Regions from separate parts of the Desulfovibrio sp. 86 genome, predicted to be linked through region 3. Evidence: riboswitches for the same ligand, from Rfam matches in the RefSeq annotation. Region 3 holds a riboswitch; each other region holds the start of a gene.
What was found. A riboswitch is a leader RNA that binds a small molecule or an ion and turns the genes downstream of it on or off. The one in region 3 is predicted to bind cobalamin.
Positions count from the first base shown of each region.

Region 1 (3,687 bases), 1.4 Mb from region 3:
CCACAACAGCAAGCAACATGAATTTTTCGTTTTGAGAATTTGCATTCTCAAATTTTTTACCACCGTGCCGGTCTGGCATTCCAGTGGCGGACGCTCACCCGCGCCGCGCGGAGCGGTTCTAGGGCGAACAGCCCTAGCTCCATTGGGGAATATGGGGATACTTTTTGCGCAGTTCGTCAAGAAGCTCGGCACTGACACCCTCGCCTTCCTTGCGGCCGCACCGTGGGCAGCAGTCATTAATGACGCCCACATATCCGCACAGGGGATCACGATCAAGCGGATGGTTGACCGAGCCGTAACCCACGCCATGGTCGTGCATGAAACGGATAATGCGCTCAAAAGCTTCAGGATTTTTGCAGGTATCGCCATCAAGCTCCACATAGGTGATATGGCCCGCGTTGGTCAGCGCATGGTATGGAGCCTCAATCTCGATTTTTTTAAATGCCTTGATATGGCAGTACACGGGCACATGGAAGGAGTTGGTATAGTAATCCCTGTCCGTAATGCCGGGAATGCTGCCGAACTTGCCCTTGTCCAGAGAGACAAAGCGGCCACTGAGGCTTTCCGCCGGAGTCGCGATGAGCGAGAAGTTCAGCCCTGTCTTTTCCGACTCGTCATCGCAGCGCTTGCGCATATGGCTGATGATTTCAAGGCCGAGCTTCTGTGCCTCTTCACTTTCGCCATGGTGCTTGCCAAGCAGGGACATGAGGGCTTCAGCCAGGCCGATGAAGCCCATGCTGAGCGTACCGTGCTTCAGGACCTCTTCAATGCTGTCGTCCCAGCCCAGCTTATCGGAGTCAAGCCAGATGCCCTCGCCCATGAGGAAGGGGTAGTTGCGCACCTTTTTGGAGCTCTGAATTTTGAGCCTGTGCATAAGCTGGCGAAAAACCAAATCAATCCTGTCGTCCAGCAGAGCAAAGAACTTTTTGACGTCGCCTTGGGCTTCAAGGCCCAACCGGGGAAGATTGACCGAGGTAAAGCTCAGGTTGCCGCGTCCGCAGGTCACCTGCCTGTCCTTGTCATAGACATTGCCGAGAACCCGCGTGCGGCAGCCCATATAGGCCACTTCGCTGTTGTAGTCGCCCGGCTTGTAGTACTGCAGGTTGAACGGAGCATCCAGAAAACTGAAGTTCGGGAACAGCCGCATGGCTGAAACCTCGATGGCCAACTGAAAAAGGTCGTAATTGGGATCTTCTTTGTTGTAATTGACCCCGGACTTCACCTTGAAAATCTGCACGGGAAAGATGGATGTTTCCCCGTTGCCGAGGCCCGCCTTGGTGGCCTTGAGCAGGTTCTTGGTCACCATGCGCCCTTCGGCGGAGGTGTCAGTGCCATAGTTGATGGAACTGAAAGGCACCTGGGCCCCTGCGCGCGAATTCATGGTGTTCAGGTTGTGGATAAGGGCTTCCATGGCCTGATAGGTGCGCCGCTCGGTATACTTCAGGGCTTCCTCAGCGGCATAGGCATGGGCTTCACCCAACATGGCCTTCTGTTCCGCTGCGACGGCCTGATCAAGTTTGCGGCCAAATTCTTCCATATTGCCAAGGCGCGGGCACAGTTCAACGCTGGCCAGCAGTTTTTCGGTAAAAGCCGCCGAGTCCTGGGCTTTCATATGCATGGCAATACGTACAAAGGAGCTAAAGGCCCTTTCGTATTCCTTGCGATACGTTTTAATGACGCCTTCGCTCATGGCGAAGTCGAAATGCGGCACACTCTGACCGCCGTGCATTTCATTCTGGTTGGCCTGGATGGCTATGCAGGCCAGAGCCGAATAGCTTTCAATGGCGTTGGGTTCGCGCAGATAACCGTGCCCGGTGGAAAAACCGTTTTTAAACAGCGGGATAAGGTCTATCTGGCAGCACGTTTCCGTGAGCATGTAGAAATCTTTGTCATGAATATGGATGTCGCCATTGATGTGCGCGGCCGAGGCATCCTTGGGCAGAATGTAGTTGTCGATAAAGTACTTGGACCCCTCGGATCCGTACTTGAGCATGGTGCCCATGGCGGTATCGCCGTCAATATTGGCGTTTTCGCGCTTGATGTCTTCGTGAAGGGCAGGAGAATACGTAAGCTTTTTATAGATATCCATGAGATACGATTCCGCATTACGGATTTTCGTATGCTCGGCGCGGTACAGGATGTATGCCTTGGCCGTCTTGGCGTAGTCGTACTGGATCAGCGTTTCTTCAACAAGATCCTGAATTTCTTCAACGTGCTTGAGGCTGCGGGCATCCAGCTTTTTGCAAACTTTTTCAGTTACGAACAAAAGGTCTGTAGGGGACATATCCTCACCGCCAACGGCCTGATTGGCCTTGGTAATGGCGTTGAGAATCTTGACAGAATCAAAAGGCACTGCCGTGCCATCGCGCTTAGTGATGCTGGCGGGCATGGAGGAAGACTCCCATAACAACTGTGAAAAAAACTGTGAAAAAAGTTCGTTCGCATAACGAACGAAGGGGACACCAGTAACGTATGGGGCGGTAAAGTAAACCCAGGGGCAAGCCTGTAGCCGGGAACAGGTCGTTCCCGCAAAGGATTGGCCGGCAAAGGCCCCGTGCCGACAATCCATAGTATGACTGTTAGGGATTATACCCGACAGCCGTTGGGTATTGTTGAAAGCAGGTCTTCCGGCTTGCCAACCGCCTTTCGGCCTTCCCAGGGCATTGCCCCAGTGGCGCATGAAGAAAGGCGGCGTTTGTGCGGCTTACGGCGGCGGGTCCGCTCCCGTTTTTCACGGGATTCTCTATTAAGCCCATAGGGCGCTTTCAATGTCTAGAAAATCTCAAAAGAACTGCATCCTGTCAATTGGGGTAAGCAAAAAAGGCTTCCTAGTCACGTAGGAACAGTGCAGTTTTTATTGATAAATTTTATTATAAAGCGTTCATTCAAACCTGAAAAAAGGCCGCAAAAAAGTACTGGGCGCGAGCTATACCCTGCCCGAAAATACACTGCCGGAACCGCCATTGAAAGTTCCGCAGCCTTTTATATGTTTGGCTGATGACTCCCTTGGTGCGAGCAACAATCTAGCGCACTGCCCTGACGATTTCAAGGCTGTTCAAACCCTTGGCTACTGCGGCTTTGCAGATGCGGCCTCTGGAAAACCGCACCATTTGCCATTTTTACAGGGGCATATTTTTTTAAGAAATATTACCAAGAAGCGTGAAGACAATTCATAATATACAATAAATTCAGTTAAATATACGTAATTAACTGGCAAAATGATCTTGTCCCGGCCGTATAAACATGGGCATGCCGCACGTATCGGTGATGCCTGCACTCCCCCCTGTCCCGTGACGCAGGCATGCTCCTCTGCGCAAGCCCACGTGCCCTCCCGCGAACCCCCGCGCGCAAGGCGTTCTGACTGAAAGACGCGGCCCTTGGCCTCCTTTTTCACCATACCAACATACAGATACAGTAAGAGTTTTAGGGGGTGGGGGCGTGGGGGAGGAGACCCTTTTGCAAAAGGGTCCCTCCCCCACAAAAAAACTTCAAACGGTTGCTCCCAGCCATCAGACAAAAACCTCCGGCCCTGGGGCCGGAGGTTTTTTGTCAGTGTGTGTCACAGGGCTCGTGTGTACTCTCAACCCTGCCCGGGTTGCTGTCAGGGCAACAGTACAAGGTTGTAGACATCGGCCTCGTCCAGGTACTTTTTCGCCACTGCCTGCACCTGGGCCGGGGTCAGCTTTG
Region 1 covers NZ_LR738849.1:266,103-269,789, forward strand. Annotated here, with positions in the region: gene DESU86_RS01105 (anaerobic ribonucleoside triphosphate reductase) at 134-2,389, opposite strand; cobalamin riboswitch at 2,601-2,782, opposite strand; gene DESU86_RS01110 (hypothetical protein) at 2,964-3,176, shown strand; gene DESU86_RS01115 (M16 family metallopeptidase) at 3,602-3,687, opposite strand, start outside.
Region 1: linked by a shared signal. The riboswitch ahead of DESU86_RS01105 (anaerobic ribonucleoside triphosphate reductase) and the one ahead of DESU86_RS07080 (sirohydrochlorin cobaltochelatase) in region 3 are both predicted to bind cobalamin.

Region 2 (3,687 bases), 1.1 Mb from region 3:
GTGCACAGCCATGAGCACGCAGGCCCCGGCGGCGCGACGGCGTTCCAGCAAATCAAAAAGTCCGGCCATGCGGGCCATGTCCAGCCCTGAGGCCAATTCGTCCAGCAGCAGGAGCGGGCTTTCCTGCGCCAGGGCGCGGGCCAGCAGCACCCGTTGCAGTTCGCCGCCCGACAGTTCCGCAAGACGGCGCGGGGCCAGCGCGGCAGCGCCGCAGGCTTCCAGGGCCTCGTCCACCGCCGCGTAATCTTTGCGGCCGTAACAGCCCAACCACGAAAGGTGCGGATACCGCCCAAGCAGGGCCATCTGCCGCGCCGTAAGCTCACGCGGGTACTCGCCGCCCTGCGGCACCACAGCCGCCAGCCGCGCGCGCTGGCGCGGCTTCATGTCCACGAGGGACCTGCCCTGAAGAAAAACCTCCCCTTCCTGCGCGTGCAGCACGCCGGAAAGGCTGCGTAACAGCGTGGTCTTGCCGCTGCCGTTGGGGCCAAGCAGGGCCAGGCATTCACCGCCCCGCGCCGCAAAACTCACGCCCTGCAATACTGGCCGCCCCCTGTAGCCGGAGCGCAGGTTGCGCACCTCAAGCATGGGCGGGGTCGCCGTAGCGGACGGGCCGCCGCTGGCGGGCCTGGCCTCGAATGGGCTGGCGGCCTGGCTTGTGCCCTGGCCTGTGTCCTGGCTTGACGCAAGGCCAGCGGGCGTGGCATCGGGCGCGGGCGCTCTCTGCGTCATGTCCGCCTCCGCACCAGCAGGGCAAAAAATGGCCCGCCAAGAAGCGCGGTAACCACGCCCACGGGCAGTTCCTGTCCGCCGTCCAGCACACTGCGGGCCAGCACGTCGGCCCAGACCAGCAGCACGCCGCCGCCAAAAAACGCTCCGGCCAGCAGGGGGCCGTGACCGCAGCCCAACACAAGGCGCAGCACGTGCGGCACCACCAGGCCCACAAAGCCGATGACCCCGGCCACCGCCACGCAGCCAGCCGTCATGCAGCTTGCCCCGGCCAGCAGCCAAAGCCGCGCGCGGCCCACATTCAGCCCAAGCTGGGCGGCCTGCTCGTCGCCCATGGTCAGAACGTCCAGCGCGCGCCAGCCCAAGGCCACAGCCAGCAGGCCAGGCACGAACGTCGCCAGCAACAGGGGCAGACTGTCCCATCCGCGCCCCTGAAATGACCCCATAATCCAGAAAACAATGCTGGTTACGGATTCCTCATTGAGCGCCTTGATCAATGCCACCAGCGCGCCCAGAAAGGCCGCCACGGCAATGCCCGCAAGTATGACGCTCTCACGCCTGAAGCCGCCGTCGCCCCTGCCGAGCCACAGGGCTCCGGCCAGGGCCAGCAGCGCGCCCGCCAGGGCCGCCGGAGCCACCAGGGCCGCAGGCCCCGGCAGGGAAATATGCACTGCCGACAAAAGGCCGCTCAGGGCTCTGCCCGCAACGCCGCCAAGGGCGATGGCGATGCTTGCGCCGCAGGCCGCGCCCGCCGAAATCCCCAGGGTAAAGGGGTCGGCAAGAGGGTTGCGCAAAACCCCTTGCAGGGCCACGCCCGCCACGGCCAAAGCGCCGCCGCACAGGGTCGCAAGGCACACGCGGGCAAGGCGTATCTGCCCCACCACCAGCATGAGCGACGTATCCTGCGGCGGCGCGGCCAGCCCCAGTTGCGCCGCCAGGGCGTGAAAAACCTGGCCCGCCGCCAGCGGAACCGGCCCGGGCAGGCAGGCCAGCGGCAGGGAAACAAGCCACAGCGCCGCCAAGGCCGCGAATGCGGGCCACAGGCGCACGGATGACAACCCGGAGGGAGAAGAGGAATGTGATGTCGCGGTCATGCCCGCCCTTTGAAGGCCCCGCGCAGAGCGCGTGGGCATAAAAAAAGCCCCTTCCCGCATGAAACATCTGTTGCTTCATGAAGGAAGAGGCCCGTATTTCCTCAATCCTGCCGACAAAATCCCGTTGCCGTGGCGGCTCATGCCGCTGCCATGCACACCCTGTTTACCGCGTGAAATACTCGCGCATGGCAGGCAAAAGCCTGTCTGCACGCATTTCGTTGCAGGGATTTTCAGTAAAATCCCTACAGAGCCGTTAATTCATTTCATCCGTTAACGGCTCTTACCAAAGGCGGGGCATGGGGCAAGGCAGGTCTTCCGGCTTGGCTCCCTCTCACCGGCCTTCCCGTTTCCAGTGGCGCTGTGTGGTGCGAGGTTGGCGAGCCTTACGGCGGCGGGTCCGCTCCCGCTTCTAACGGGATTCCCTTTTCAAGCCGGGCAACCCGGCTACCATTGCCGCGCCTACTGTAGGCGGGGGCGGCAAGCCTGTCAATGCCGGGCGGGCTGGCCAGAATCACAGGGCAGGCGGCCCTGCGCCATGGGCGGCCTGCAACCGGGCTGGCAGCCGTCTAAGCTGCAAAACATTCCGCCAGTCCACGCCGATGCCCCAACACTCTTCAGTTTTTCTCAATCCAGATAATGCTGGCCTGGCGGCCCGAAGCTCTGGCGCAACGGTAGGAGAAAAACTGGTCGTTGTTGCTGGCGGTGCAGATATCCAGACCAAAGATATTGCGTGTCGGAATACCCGCCTGCACAAGCTGGTGGCGGGTCAATCCCCAAAGATCCATGGTGCGGCTTTCTTCGTCAAACCAGGGCACGAACTGCGGCCCCCATTCCTTGTCAAAATTGATGAATTCCGCCTTGCCAGGGCCAAGGCTCGGCCCCCGGACGGCAAAGACGTCCTGCGGCCTGAGGTCATAGTGCTCGCAAAAGCGCACCACGCCTGAAAGAGGAAAGTCGCAGCGGTTGCCGCGCCAGCCAGCGTGCATGGCCGCCACGTACCTGCCGCTTTTATGCGCCAGCAAAATGGGCTGGCAGTCCGCCGTCTTGATGAGCAGGCCCAGGCCGGGTTCGGTCGTGGCCATGCCGTCCCCCTCTTCCACCGCCACCGCGTCGCAGGCCACAGGGGTCGGCTCAAAGGCCATGACATCGCCGTGCACCTGCTGCAATTCCGCCCAGCGGCGCAAGCCCTGGGATTGCAGGTCCGCCAGCAGGCTCTCGCGGTTGGCCGCCACCAGGGCCGCGTCGTCCCCAACGCTGAAGGAAATATTGCCGCCGCCGTACTCTCCACGGCACACGCCGCCGGGGCGGGTCTGAAAGGCGCAACGCACGGAATCCAGGCCGGGAAACACAAAGGGGATATAGCTTATAGGCACAACAGACGCTCTTCGGTGCATAGATGGTGAACCCGCTGATCCCAGGGGGCCAGGGGCAAGGGAGGGACAAGCTGAAAATCGAAACAGAAGCCCACGCGTGGACACTCAAGCCCGGCCTGTAAAAACCGGTCATAATACCCGCCGCCGTACCCGAGGCGGCCGCCTTCAAGATCAAAAGCCAGGCCGGGCAGCACCATCAGCGAGGGGGCAAAGGCCGCGCCGCCCGTCGGAGAGCAGGCCCTGCCAGCGCCAGCGGACACGTCTTCAGGGCCAAAACCCGGCAGGTCCGCTTCCGGCTCAACAAGACCAAAAGGGCCGGGCCGCAGTTGCTCGCGGCTGGTGCACGCCACAAAATCCATAAAGCCGGGTTGTCCGTGCCGGACGCGCGGCAGCCAGAGGGTGCGCCCTTCACGCCATGCCGCTTCCAGCAACAGGCCGGTGCCAAGCTCGTCCTTGACGCCCACGTAAAGCGCCACTGATGAAGCCTGACGCCA
Region 2 covers NZ_LR738849.1:2,837,372-2,841,058, reverse strand. Annotated here, with positions in the region: gene DESU86_RS11635 (ABC transporter ATP-binding protein) at 1-585, opposite strand, end outside; gene DESU86_RS11630 (FecCD family ABC transporter permease) at 726-1,820, opposite strand; cobalamin riboswitch at 2,109-2,288, opposite strand; gene DESU86_RS11625 (polyphenol oxidase family protein) at 2,435-3,193, opposite strand; gene DESU86_RS11620 (5-formyltetrahydrofolate cyclo-ligase) at 3,184-3,687, opposite strand, start outside.
Region 2: linked by a shared signal. The riboswitch ahead of DESU86_RS11630 (FecCD family ABC transporter permease) and the one ahead of DESU86_RS07080 (sirohydrochlorin cobaltochelatase) in region 3 are both predicted to bind cobalamin.

Region 3 (3,687 bases):
ACGCCCAGGGTGAACTTTTCGCTTTCCTGGTCAACGGTCAGCACCTTGGCCTGCACGGTGTCGCCGACCTTGTATATTTCGTTGGGATGGCGAACCTTCTTGGTCCAGGAAATGTCGGACACGTGGATGAGGCCGTCGATGCCGTCTTCAATGCCGATGAACATGCCGAATTCGGTGATGTTCTTGATGACGCCCTCAAGGATGGTGCCTTCGGGATAGCGTTCGGCCACCAGTTCCCAGGGGTTGGGACGAACCTGCTTCATGCCGAGGCTGATGCGCTTTTTGTCGCCGTCAACGCCCAGGATGACCACTTCGACTTCGTCGCCGGTGTGAACCATCTGGGAAGGATGACGCAGTTTGCGGGTCCAGGACATTTCAGAAATGTGCACAAGACCTTCAACGCCGGCTTCCAGTTCAACAAACGCGCCGTAGTCAACGAGGTTGGTGACCTTACCGGTGCACTTGGCGCCTTCGGGGAAGCGGGCGGAAATATCCTGCCACGGATCGGGCACAAGCTGCTTGAGGCCCAGGGAAACCTTGTTGTTTTCGCGGTCAAAGGAAAGCACCTTCAGGGTCAGTTCCTGACCGATGGTGATCATTTCCTTGGGATGGCGAATGCGCTTCCAGCTCATATCGGTGATGTGCAGCAGGCCGTCGAGGCCGCCCAGGTCAACGAACACGCCGTATTCGGTGATGTTCTTGGCCTTGCCCTGCACAGTCTGATTTTCTTCGAGGGTGCGCAGCAGATCCTGGCGCTTGGAATCGCGTTCTTCTTCAAGCAGCACGCGGCGCGAAACAATGACATTGCTGCGGCGGCGGTTGATCTTGAGCACGCGGAATTCGAACTCCTGGTTGACCAGGGCGTCCATGTCCGGCACGGGACGCAGATCCACATGAGAACCGGGCAAAAATGCCTCGACTCCGCCGATGTCCACGGTGTACCCGCCCTTGATGCGGCGTACGATGTGGCCCGTGATGACCCTGTTGTTTTCCTGCACGTCTTCGAGCTGGTCGAAAACCTGCATGCGTTTGGCCTTTTCAAAAGAAAGGGTAATGGTGCCGTCGTTTTCGTTCTTGCGAACAACGTACACGTCCACCTTGTCGCCCACGGCAACGACCATGTTGCCGGCAGCATCGCGAAATTCAGCCGCGGGAATCTGCCCCTCGGACTTGAAGTTCACGTCCACCAGCACATTGTCTTCGTCCACGCGAACGATTTCGCCCTTGGTGATAGAGCCTTCTTCAAGGTCGCCAAAATCGGAAGTGAGGTAGTTTTCGAGAGCACTCTCGAAATTCATTTCGGTTTCGTGCCCGGTTTCCAAGCCTGCCATATGTCCAGCCTCCAAACATGATTTCCCTTTTTCAAAGGGAGGTCGCATATGTAGCAGAAATTTGCCGGAAGAACAAGGAAAAATACGGCCTGAACGGCCAAGAAGGCCGCGCTGCTGCCCCTGTGCAGGACCTCATGTGGCGGCTGGCGCAACCTCCCGCCCTCCTTGACATTTGACGCGCCCTGTTGTCCTGTATCCCTTTGGCGGGGAATTTCGTGCAAGTCGAAAACAGTCGCGCTGCGGTAAGAGGGGACAAGGTTTCTTTTCGCCTGCTCAGGATGGGCGGCGTTTGACAGCCAATCGCGCAAGCGGTGAAGGCGAAACCAAGGCGCTGGCCCTGCGGCCACACAGCCCTCAAGTCCGAACACCCGCCGGGGCCACAGCCCTTTTGCGAACCTTTCAACGCGATATTGAGGAGGTTGCCATGCCGCGCATCCTGTCACACGTCGGGCTTCGCCCGCTGCTTTTCGTCCTGCTGCTGCTGGCGGCGCTTGCCGTGCACGGCACAAGCTACGCCACAGATGCCGCTGCCCCCAAGGAAGGCATTTTGCTGGTGGCCTTCGGCACCAGCGTTCCCGAAGCCCAGCCCGCCTTCAAGGCTGTGGACGCGGAATTTAAAAAAGCCTTTCCCGGCGCGCCTGTGGTCTGGGCCTACACATCACAGATCATTCGTAAAAAACTGGCCGCACAGGGACATCCTGTGGGCAGCATCAGCGACGGCATGGCCCAACTGGCCAAGGACGGCGTAAAGGTTGTGCGCGTGCAGTCCCTGCATGTTCTGGCCGGTGAAGAATTTACCGAGCTTGAGCGGGCCGTGCTGCTTGACGTGAGCAAGAACCCCGGCCGCTTTGAGGCTGTTTTTATGGGCCGCCCCATGCTTGAGTCCAAGCCTGACGCCCAGGAACTTCTGGCCGCCATTCTGGCCGACACCAAAAGCCAGCGCGGCAAAAACACCGCCCTTGTGCTCATGGGCCACGGCCAGAGCCATGGCCGCGCAGACCTGGCCTTTGAAGGCGTGCGCGCTGTTTTCACGGCCACGGACAAAAACATCCATATGGCCACGGTGGAAGGCGCGCGCAGCATTGAAGACCTGCTCAAGGAACTCAAGGCCGCCAAGGTCAAGCACGTCGTCATCGCCCCCCTCATGCTGGTGGCTGGCGACCATGCCCGCAACGACCTTGCAGGCGACGAGGACGACTCCTGGGCTTCCCAGCTTAAAAAGGCCGGCATCAAGGTTGACACCCACATCAAAGGCCTTGGCGAAACCCCCGGCGCTGCCGCCATTCTTGTGCGCCACGCCAAGGACAGCACCGACGACCTGACCAAGGAACCCAAAAAGCCGTAAAGCCCCGCAAAAGCACTTTTTCCGCATGCACGATGGGGCCGCACAGCCGCATCACACAGGAACGGTACCTTTACGCCTTTGAGCCACCCGCGTGCGGGTGGCTTTTGTTTTATCCGCCCCCACGCCATGGCCTTCCGGCGCAGTCCCCACGTTTTTCCAGAGCCTTGGGTCAGCCCGCCCCGGAATCTCCCGATACGGCGTTTTACGCCGCGTATCACCGGTTTTTATCGTTTTTTTGCGGAGTCTGGGGGTACACAATAGTGTTTTTTTCATGTAGCCTACATAAAATTCTATAGCAAAGCACCGCTGTCGGACATGATGAGCAGCTGTGACCCACGGGAGGCCCACATGCCCAAGCAAAGTCGCAAGATATCTCCACCGCGGCCCGCTGCCGCCCCCCGCCGTACCACCAGAAGCGCCCGCATCTATTCACAGGATGTGGAAAAAACCCATTGCCGCATGGCGGAAACCCAGGCCATCTTTGCCAACGCCAAACGCATGGCCGGTATGGTGGCCCGAACGCTGGGGCCTTTTTGCGAAGTGGCGGTACACGACTTCAGCGACCTTGAGCACTCCATCATCCACATCGAAGGTTCCCTTACCGGGCGCAATGTGGGCGCTCCGGCCACCAATATGGTCACCAAGGCGTGGCGTCAGGGCGGCGACAATGTGCAGGACATCATAGCCTATGCCGCCACAACGCCTTCAGGGCAGACGCTCAAGTCATCCATCAGTTTTTTGCGCACCAGTGAGGGCGAGGTCATCGGGGCTGTGTGCATACACTTTGACCTGACGGATCTGGAGCGCTTTCAGGGTGTGCTGCATGCCCTGCTGCGCTTTGAAAACGCCCCCGGCAAGGAGATGAGCGAGGCCTTCCCCTCCTGCCTTGGCGAAACCAGCGACGCCATCATCGAGACGGCCATACGGCGGGCGGGCAAGCATCCCGCCACCATGACGCGGGAAGAAAAACTCAACTTTGTGCGCATCATGGATGAAGAAGGGGCTTTTCTC
Region 3 covers NZ_LR738849.1:1,700,209-1,703,895, reverse strand. Annotated here, with positions in the region: gene DESU86_RS07085 (30S ribosomal protein S1) at 1-1,331, opposite strand, end outside; cobalamin riboswitch at 1,498-1,721, shown strand; gene DESU86_RS07080 (sirohydrochlorin cobaltochelatase) at 1,756-2,676, shown strand; gene DESU86_RS07075 (helix-turn-helix transcriptional regulator) at 3,025-3,687, shown strand, end outside.